DNA from 3 places in the Kluyvera sp. 1366 genome. Region 2 is predicted to be linked to each of the others. Evidence: predicted binding sites of a transcription regulator. Region 2 holds the regulator's gene; each other region holds the start of a gene.
What was found. The regulator CRP, encoded in region 2, controls carbon source genes, mostly activating them, when cyclic AMP is high. The targets are predictions, from matches to a motif close to ATGTGANNNNNNTCACAT.
Positions count from the first base shown of each region.

Region 1: ACVLVH_RS12220 (iron-containing alcohol dehydrogenase) is a predicted target of CRP. The motif match lies at 1,836-1,853, and genes of this name have one in related genera.
Region 3: ACVLVH_RS12055 (CdaR family transcriptional regulator) is a predicted target of CRP. The motif match lies at 1,824-1,841, and genes of this name have one in related genera.

Region 1 is NZ_JBTRDW010000005.1:75,529-78,808, reverse strand. Features, by position in the region: gene ACVLVH_RS12225 (dihydrodipicolinate synthase family protein) at 1-567, opposite strand, end outside; gene ACVLVH_RS12220 (iron-containing alcohol dehydrogenase) at 585-1,733, opposite strand; gene dtnK (D-threonate kinase) at 1,915-3,186, shown strand; gene ACVLVH_RS12210 (D-threonate 4-phosphate dehydrogenase) at 3,179-3,280, shown strand, end outside.
Region 2 is NZ_JBTRDW010000010.1:45,928-49,207, reverse strand. Features, by position in the region: gene ACVLVH_RS20560 (YccS/YhfK family putative transporter) at 1-1,369, opposite strand, end outside; gene crp (cAMP-activated global transcriptional regulator CRP) at 1,428-2,060, opposite strand; gene ACVLVH_RS20550 (OsmC family protein) at 2,366-2,770, shown strand; gene ACVLVH_RS20545 (phosphoribulokinase) at 2,832-3,280, opposite strand, start outside.
Region 3 is NZ_JBTRDW010000005.1:38,331-41,610, forward strand. Features, by position in the region: gene ACVLVH_RS12050 (alginate lyase family protein) at 1-570, opposite strand, end outside; gene ACVLVH_RS12055 (CdaR family transcriptional regulator) at 570-1,727, opposite strand; gene degP (serine endoprotease DegP) at 1,912-3,280, opposite strand, start outside.

The DNA of each region.
Region 1 (3,280 bases), on a different contig from region 2:
GTTCAGCACATCAAAACTGTTGATGCCTGCAGCCGCTTGCAGAAAGCCGCTCAGGCTCTCATAGCTGCCGGCGCTGTCTTTGATGCCGATGATGTTCGGGTGTGCGGCCAGCGTGCGTACGGTTTCCGGTTGCAGCGTGTTGCCGGTGCGCGCCGGAATGTTGTAAAGGAACAGCGGCACGTCGATGGCGTCAGCCACCGCGCGATAGTGGGCAATCAGCTCTTCCTGCTTTAGCGGCACGAAATAGGGTGTGATGACCGAAACCGCATCCACGCCCAGCTTCGCCACTTGTTTCCCAAGGCGAATGGTTTCACGCGTGGAGATCTCGCCAATGTGCGCCACCACCGGCGCGCTGCCGTTCACTTCATCGACGCAGGTCTGCGTCACCGCCAGCTTCTCCTGTTCGTTCAGCACGAAGAATTCGCCGTTGGTGCCGCCGCAGAAGATACCGTTGCCGGCGCTTAACTGGCGTTGTACCTGCTCGCGCTGGGCGGCTGGGTTGAATGCGCCGTCGCGATCGAAGGTGGTGACGATGGCGGTTAATACGCCCTGAATTTTCTTACTCATGGTGTCCTCAATAATCCTTAGTAATTCAAAGCCGGAAACAGCGTCAGATAGACGTTTCGTACGTCATCGGCGCCCACTTTCATCGGTACATTCTTCATCAGGCGCTGCACGTCGAGCGCGGCTTCCACCAGATACGGCAGATGATCCGGGCCGATACCCAGCTCTTCCAGGCTGGCGGGCAGCTTCAGGCGCTTCACCAGTGCGGCAAAATACGCCACCAGCGCGTGGGATTTGGCTTCGTCGTCCAGCGTGATGTCGGCATCCGGCAGCAGATCGTAAACCTGAGCGAATTTGCTCACCGCCGCCGGTCGTACAAAGCGCATGCAGGGCGCGAGGAGAATGGCATTGGCGACGCCGTGCGGCAGGTGATATTTGCCGCCCAGCGGATAAGACATGGCATGTACCAGATGCGTACCGGCATGCGCAATCGATGCACCACCGTAATAAGATGCCCACAGCATATTCAGGCGCGCTTCGAGATTGTCGGGTTCGGCGATAGTGGTTTCGAGGCTGGCAAACAGCTTTTTCATGCCGATCAGCGCATAGTTATCGCTCACCGGGTTCGCCACGGTCGCGGTAAAGCACTCAATCAAATGGCACAGCGCATCGATACCGGTGGAAGAAGCGATGTGCGGTGGCATGCTGGTGGTGAGTTCTGGCACCAGCGCGACATAATCTGGCAGCATCACCGGCGTGATAATGCCGACTTTGGTCTCTTTCTCGGGAATCGCCAGAATCGCGTTAGGCGTGGCTTCCGAGCCAGTACCTGCGGTGGTCGGAATCAGTAGCGAAGTGGTGCGCGTGTGCGGCTTCTCACCAGCCAGTAACGCCTCCAGTGTCGGCGCATCTTCGACACACAGAATCGACAGCAGCTTAGCGACATCCAGTACGCTGCCACCGCCGATGCCAATCACCAGATCCACATCGGTGCTCGGCAGCGCGGCGACAATGGCCGCCACATCGTGCTGGCTAGGCTCTGGCGGCACCGTGTTGACGATGCTCAGGCTGACAATCTGCTGCGTGAGCTGGGCGATCAGCTTTTGTACCGCCGGAATGCCTTCAATATTCTTATCGGTCACCAGCAGCGCTTTGTCTTTACCTTGCAGTAAATAGCTGAGGTCATTAAGCGCCTGAAAGCCACTGATCACGGTGCTGTTGATATTCATCTCTTACCCTTACGTTTTTGCGCGGAATGATTGATTTTGCTCAGTCGGCGCGAGTTCCATCACTGCAGTGCCTAATTTTATAGGGCAAATTGATTTCGATTAATTTGATCTTGCTCACATATAATCAATCATGATTGAATATAATCATTGCGACCCGGCAGCGGCCGGAAGAGGAGAGAGCATGACTTCACAGCCATGGAAAACGCCAGTCTTAGTGATTGCCGATGACTTTACCGGCGCCAATGACGCGGGCAGCGGGCTGGCACAAGCCGGGGCGCGTGTGCATGTGCTGTTTGAGAGCAGCACGCCACACGACGCTGGTGCTGCCGATGTGCTGGTGATCAGCACCGATAGCCGTGCAACCAGCGCACAAGAAGCGGCCCGGCGCACGCGAGCTGCCATTGAGCAACATCAGGCCATCGCTAACGACGGTTGGTTATTTAAGAAGATCGATTCCACGCTGCGCGGCAATCCCGGCGCGGAGATCGAAGCCGCGATGCAGGCCAGCGGTAAAACATTAGCCTTAGTGGTGCCGGCAGTGCCGAAGCTGGGACGCACCACGCGTGCGGGTGAAGTGTGGATCCATCAGCAGCGTTTGATCGACAGCGAATTCGCCAGCGATCCCAAAACGCCGGTCACCAGCGGCCATGTGCTGACGCGTCTGCAGATGCAGAGCACATTGCCGGGTGAAACCCTCGATCTCGCCACGCTGCGCAGCGATCAACTGGCGCAGGTGCTGGCCAGCAAGCAAGGTTTGCTGGTGGTGGATATCGAGCAGGACGCCGACATTGCCTTGTTGATGGCCGCGGCAGCCACGCTGGAGACGCGTCCGTTGTTGGCCGGAGCGTCCGGGCTCAGCGATGCGCTCGGCGCGTTGCTGGCGGCACGTCAGTCGCGTCCGGTGCTGGCGGTGGTCGGTTCGATGAGCGCCATTGCGCAGCAGCAGATTACACGCCTCGCTAGCCAGCGTGACATCCGCATTATCGACATTGATATCCGTCAGCTGTTTGCCCAACCGGCCTGGCCGCAGGCTGAACGGTGGCAGCAAGAGATGCAGCAGGCGCTGCACGACGGCGCGCATTGCGTGGTACGCACTACCCAACATGCCGGGCAGCGTCATGAGATTGCGCAGTTGTGCCAACAGCATCAGGTTTCTCGTCAGCTATTGGGCGAACGCATCTGCCAGTTTCTCGCGCAGTTAACCCGCCGCGTGTGCCGCGAGGTGCAGCCTGCTGGGCTTTATCTCTCTGGCGGCGATGTGGCGATTGCCGTGGCACAGGCATCAGGTGCCCGCGGTTTTCAGATTCAGGGCCTTGTGGCGGGCTGCGTGCCGCACGGGGTTTTGCTTAACAGTGAATTACACCTGCCGGTGATGACCAAAGCAGGTGGCTTTGGTGATGAAAACACCCTGGTAGAAGCCATTCGTTTTATTGAGGAGAAGTCGAGTGAGTAAAATTATTGCGATTACCATGGGCGATCCGGCGGGCATCGGCCCGGAGATCATCATTAAAGCGCTGGCAGAAGGTGAGTTAGCGGGCGTGCCTGCC
Region 2 (3,280 bases):
AATATTTCCGCGTGATCAGATAGCTCGCCAGCGTAATCCCCAGCATAAACAGCAGCGTGATCGATTCCGGCACCGCCAGCTGCAGCGACGCGGCGGCGATCAGCAATCCGGCGAAAGTACCCAGCGCACGGTGCTGAATACGCACGCGCGTGGCGTTGTAACCGTTCTGGCTGACGAACATGATGGTCATCAGAATCCAGTAAGGTTTGGGGATGTTAAAGAACAGCGCCAGCGAGCTGCCAAACATCAGCATCACAGCGAAGCGGGCTGCGGTGCGTAACGCGGTGGATTTGAATGACAGATAACTGCGCAGCGCCGGCAACAGCGGCAAACGGCGCTGGCGATCGGCCATCAGGTCACGCGTGTAGAGCGGCTTCTGCGTACGCAACACGCGGGCGATGCGACTGAAGTGATACAGGCAGAAGTTGCCGACCGGATTATCCGGATGCTGGCGTGCAATTTTCTCCAGCGCGCCGAGCTGTTTCTCCATGTGAAAACGGTCCGGCAGCTGATGGTAGAGAATCGCATCCGCCAGCACGCGCAGCCGCGCCGAGATAATCTTGGCGTTCCAGCGAATCACCGCTTCGGCGTGGCTCTCCTCAACCAGCTTCTGCACCTCTTCGGGCTGATGCAAACTCACGGAGATGTGTTCCTGTAAATCCAGCGCCACCTGGAAAGCGCGCGTCAGGCGTTTGTGGCTGTTATCGCGGCTCGCCGACAGCATATGCATTTGCTGATAACAGGTGGTAATGAGGTCGACCGCCTTTTGCTGGCGCGCCAGCAGCGGCGGCAGCGCTTTCTCCGGATCGGTCAGCTGCGTCAGTAAGGTGTATTTGGCATCGCAGTAATCCGCCAGCTCGCGGAACAGCAGGCTGAGCGATTCGCGCATCGGCTGCTCTTTCCACAGCCAGAACCAGAACCAGTTGAACAAGCCGTACCACAGCGTGCCGCCAATATAGAGCAGCGGCGGCACCCATATCGGCATGCGTCCCACTAAGCTGAGCGTAAAGATGGCGGCGATGAGTGTGGCGGGCAGCAGGCGCGCGTGCAGCGGGCCGATTTCGCCGGTTACGCCAATCAGCAGCGGCAGCGCCAGTAAAATCAGCGGCAGCGGTATCTGGTAAGCGGTGAGGATTTGCATCAGGAAACTGCCGGTGGCAAACAGCGAACCACCCACAATCAGGCGTTTGAAGAAGCGTTTGTGCGGCGTATCCAGTCCCGCCATGTTGCAGCAGGCGGGCACTAACGAGAACAGCAGACCTTTTTGCAGATCGCCAAACAGCCAACCGAGAGCCACAGGCAGGCACAGCACCAGCGTTTGCCGCAGCGCATAGTTAACTTCGGGATGATAGATGATTCGGCGCCACATCAGCTCATCGCAAATAGAAACGGCGCGATGTTGCCATCACGCCGTGGGTGAGAAGAAATTAGCGGGTGCCGTAAACGACGATGGTTTTACCGTGTGCGGAGATCAGGTTCTGATCTTCCAGCATTTTCAGGATACGACCCACGGTTTCGCGTGAGCAGCCCACGATCTGACCAATCTCCTGACGGGTGATTTTGATTTGCATCCCGTCTGGGTGAGTCATCGCATCTGGCTGTTTGGCCAGATTTAGCAGCGTTTGCGCAATACGTCCGGTGACATCGAGGAAGGCAAGGTTGCCCACTTTCTCAGATGTCACTTGCAGACGACGCGCCATTTGCGACGAAAGTCGCATTAAAATATCCGGGTTTACCTGAATCAGCTGACGGAATTTTTTGTATGAAATTTCAGCCACTTCGCAGGCAGACTTCGCACGCACCCAAGCACTGCGTTCCTGGCCTTCTTCGAAAAGACCGAGTTCGCCGATGAAATCCCCCTGATTGAGGTAGGAGAGAATCATCTCTTTGCCTTCTTCATCTTTAATCAGTACCGCTACGGAACCTTTTACGATGTAGTACAGCGTTTCCGCTTTCTCACCCTGATGGATGAGCGTGCTTTTGGATGGATATTTGTGAATATGGCAATGGGACAGGAACCATTCGAGTGTAGGGTCTGTTTGCGGTTTGCCGAGAACCATTCGCTATTATCCTCTGTTGTAATCGTGCCCAAAACACAGGGGGCATTTTTTCCCTGTCAGGCGGTTTAATCGTCGAGCGTTTCCAGTAAAGGAAAAATTATTCCGGGTGGACTCTTAAGCTACGCTTTTGATTCTTCCGGCCTTCGTCTGTGATGACGAAAATATTTTCAGCACTGTTTGTAGCACAGCTTTTGCGAGCTGTCTTGTGTTGTCTCGCTTCAGCAGAAGGGGGATTACTCTGGATTGCTGTTTGTCAGGTGAAAGCGTACTCTGGCGGCAAAACCGCCGCTTCAGGAGAAAGAATCATGCAGGCACGAGTGAAATGGGTGGAAGGTCTTACCTTTCTCGGAGAATCCTCATCCGGCCATCAGGTATTGATGGATGGTAATTCCGGTGATAAAGCGCCAAGTCCAATGGAAATGGTGCTGATGGCCGCGGGCGGCTGTAGTGCTATTGATGTGGTGTCGATCCTGCAAAAAGGGCGCAGCGATGTGGCCGATTGCGAAGTGAAGCTCACATCGGAACGCCGTGAAGAAGCGCCACGCATTTTTACCCACATCAACCTGCATTTTATCGTTAGCGGTAAAGCGTTGAGCGATAAGGCCGTTTCGCGTGCGGTTGATCTGTCAGCGGAAAAATATTGTTCGGTAGCGATCATGCTGGGTAAAGGCGTGGAAATTACCCACAGCTATGAAGTGATCGAGTTATAACTCGGATTGTAGCGGCGCAATTTATTGCGCAATAAATTGCGCCGCTACGGAATGACTTCGCTTATTCAATCCGCTTCCCTTCAATCAGTCGCTGTACCAGCGGCAGCATAATCAGCTCCATCGCCAATCCCATTTTGCCACCCGGCACCACCAGCGTATTGATGTGGGAAATAAACGATCCCTGAATCATCGCCAGCAGATAGGGGAACGCGATGCCTTCCAGACCACGGAAATGAATCACCACAAAGCTTTCGTCGAGCGACGGAATTTCGCGTGCGGCAAACGGGTTTGAGGTATCAACGGTCGGCACGCGCTGGAAGTTAATGTGGGTGCGCGAGAACTGTGGCGTGATGAAGTTAATGTAATCCTCCATTGACCGTACCACCGAATCCATCACCGCTTCGCGTGAATGGCCGCGCTCGCTGGTGTCACGCACCAGCTTCTGAATCCACTCAAGGTTAACAATCGGCACCACGCCAACCAGCAGATCGACATGCTCCGCCACATTTT
Region 3 (3,280 bases), on a different contig from region 2:
AAAGTAGCGCCCATCGAGCACGCCATCATGGCGGCCCGCGGATCGGCCCGGAATGCCTTGAGCAAAGTTAAGATTAGGGTGCATACGGCTGGTGGGATTGATAAACCAGTGACGCATCATCGCCAGCGCTTTGTCGGCATAACGTTGATTGCCAGATAAATACCAGGCCAGCGTCAGCGCCTGAAAATCGGCGGTAAAGCGCGCCAGCCGCACGCCATCACTTTGATCATTCTTACTGGCAGGATTCACTTCGCCATCACGACGCTGCCACGGCAGGCCGTCGGCGCTGCTGGCGTCCGGCCACCAATAGGCGCTCAGGCTTAAATAATCCTGCTTCGAGCCGCTCAGCGGCATCATACCTTTATCGGTGACGCTGGGATTGGGGTGTTGTAGCGCGTTATCCGCTTGCTGTTTAAGCTGATGCCAGGCGTCGAGCGTTGGCGGCGCGGCCTGATGATGTGCCAGCTGCTGCTTAACTTTCTGCAGATCGTTTAATGAGAGAAAGGCCGGATCGTTAGCCAAACTTAGCGCGCTATACAGCCACAGCAACGCAATCCACAGGTTTCTCATTAACTTTGCTCATCCAGTTGAAGCGCCACGTACAGCAGCAAGCGATCGTCAAAATTGCCCAGATCGAGCCCGGTAAGCTCGGAAATACGGTTGAGGCGATACTCCAGCGTGTTGCGATGAATGAACAGCGCGCGTGCCGTAGCGCTGGGTTGCACGTTGTGGCTGAACCACGCCACCAGCGTGCGTCGCAGCAAGCCATTGTTATCCATGCTTTTCAGCTTTGCCAGCGGGCGTGCCAGTTCGTTGGCCTGCCAGCCGCCGCGTAAACTGTCGAGCAGCACCGGCAGCACCAGATCCTGATAAAAATAGCTGCGCTGTTCCGGCATGCGCTGTTTGCCCACCATCATGGTGGTACGCGCGGTGCGGTACGAACGTGCGATGCTGCCGGGACCGGTAAAGTAGTTGCCGAGCGCGATGCGCATTCGCACCTGGCCGCTCTCCTTCATGCGTTGCAGCAGTTGATCCACGCGGCGGCGATGATCGTCCTGATCGTAGCGGCCATGCGCATTCAGTGCCGGTTTCAGCACCACCATTTCGGTGAGTGAAACAATCGCAATCAGGTTGTCGCGTTCCGGCGTGGTCAGCAGCGTTTGCAGCTGTTGCAGCTCAGACATGGCGCTATCAACGCCTAGCTGGCCGCTGTCCACTTCCACCACCGCCACCACGCGCGGTTGATTGAGATCGATGCCGAGCCGCTGCGCCCATTCGCTGAGCGCTGGCGATAAGGTTTCGCTGCGCACCAGATTCAGCACCAGCTCTTCTCGCAAGCGGCTATCCTGCGCCAGCATGTGTAACAAACGCGCCTGTTCCAGCATCATTTCGGCGGTCATACACACCAATTCGCCGTAGTGACGCAGCGTTGCCGGTTGGCCGGTCAAACCGATCACGCCGACGATATCGCCATCAATGCGCAGCGGCAAATTGATGCCAGGACGCACGCCGTGCAGATGTTTTGCCACCGCTTCGTCGATGTCTACCACGCGCCCTTGTGACAACACCAAAAGCGCGCCTTCGTGCAATTCGCCAATGCGCTCACGATCGCCACTGCCGATGATGCGACCACGCGCATCCATCACGTTGACATTGCTGTCAATAATTTGCATGGTGCGGGCAACAATATCCTGAGCCAGTCGCGCATCGAGATGATAGGTGGCCATCAAACACTCCGGAGATAAGGACGAACAGACAGAATACGCATCCGTTACGGCGCTGACATTGTGCAACTGCACATAGCCAGCGGGATTATGCGGGATTTGCGGTAAGCGTCACATTCAGTACCGGACATTTGCACAGACACAAAAAAGGCGAGCCAAAGCTCGCCTGTTATCAACAACCTGAAACTTACTGCATCAGCAGATACAGGCTGCTGTCACCGCGCTGCACGTTCAGTGCCAGCACCGAAGGTTTGGTGTCGAGCACTTTACGCAGCTCGCCAAGATTAGCTACGGCTTGCTGGTTGACACCCAGAATCACGTCACCTTTCTTCAAGCCAATTCGCGCCGCTGCGCTGCCAGGCTTGACGCTATCGACGCGCACGCCTTTCTGGCCGTTGGTATCAATATTGCTGAGATCGGCACCTTCAATACCTGTGTAAATGGTGGCGGACTGCACTTTATCCTGCGAGCTCTGCTGCAGTTCAACGGTGACGTTCACCGGTTTGCCTTCGCGCAGCAGGCCCAGCTGCAGCTTGGTACCGACCGGCAGCGAGCCGACTTCGGCACGCAGCGCTGCAAAGCTGGTCAGCGCTTTACCGTTCATCGACACCACCACGTCACCCGCTTTCACGCCGGCTTTCGCCGCAGCAGAGTTCGGCAATACCTGGCTAACAAAGGCGCCGCGCTGCGCATCGACTTTCATCGCTTTCGCCAGCTCTGAGTTCAGCTCGGTGCCCATAATGCCCAGCTCGCCGCGTTTCACCTGACCGTACTCCACCATCTGCGCGGTAAGGTTTTTCACCATTGAACTTGGAATGGCAAAGCCGATACCGATGTTGCCGCCGTCCGGCGCCAGAATCGCGGTGTTAATCCCGATCAGCTCGCCGTTAAGGTTTACCAATGCGCCACCGGAGTTACCACGGTTAATCGCCGCATCGGTCTGGATGAAGTTTTCGTAATTTTCAACGTTCAGGCCGCTGCGGCCCAGCGCCGAAACAATCCCCGAAGTCACCGTTTCGCCAAGGCCGTACGGGTTACCAATCGCCACGGTGTAATCACCGACGCGCAGGTTGTCGGAGTCGGCAATCTTAATTGCGGTGAGGTTTTTCGCATCCTGCAGCTGAATCAGCGCGATATCTGATTGTGGATCTTTACCGATCACTTTGGCGTCGTAACGACGTCCATCGCTGAGCTGCACCTGGATTTTGGTCGCGTTATCCACCACGTGGTTGTTGGTCACCACATAGCCTTTATCCGCGTTAATTACCACGCCGGAACCCAGCGCACGGAACTGCTGTTTCTGCGCGTTAGCACCGCCATCCGCGCCGCCGTCACCACCGCCGTTTTGACACATGGGTGAGCTTTGGAACGGTGAACCGTCCTGGCAGAACGGAGAATTATCACCAAAGAATTGCTGGAACTGCTGCGGCATACGCGGCGTTTTAACCGTCGTCGAGCCTTCCACACTGATACTCACCACGGAAGGCATGACTTTTTCCAGCATGGGTGCCAGGCTTGGCAACTGCTGGCTGGAAGAAGAAGCGGTCTCTGCGGCA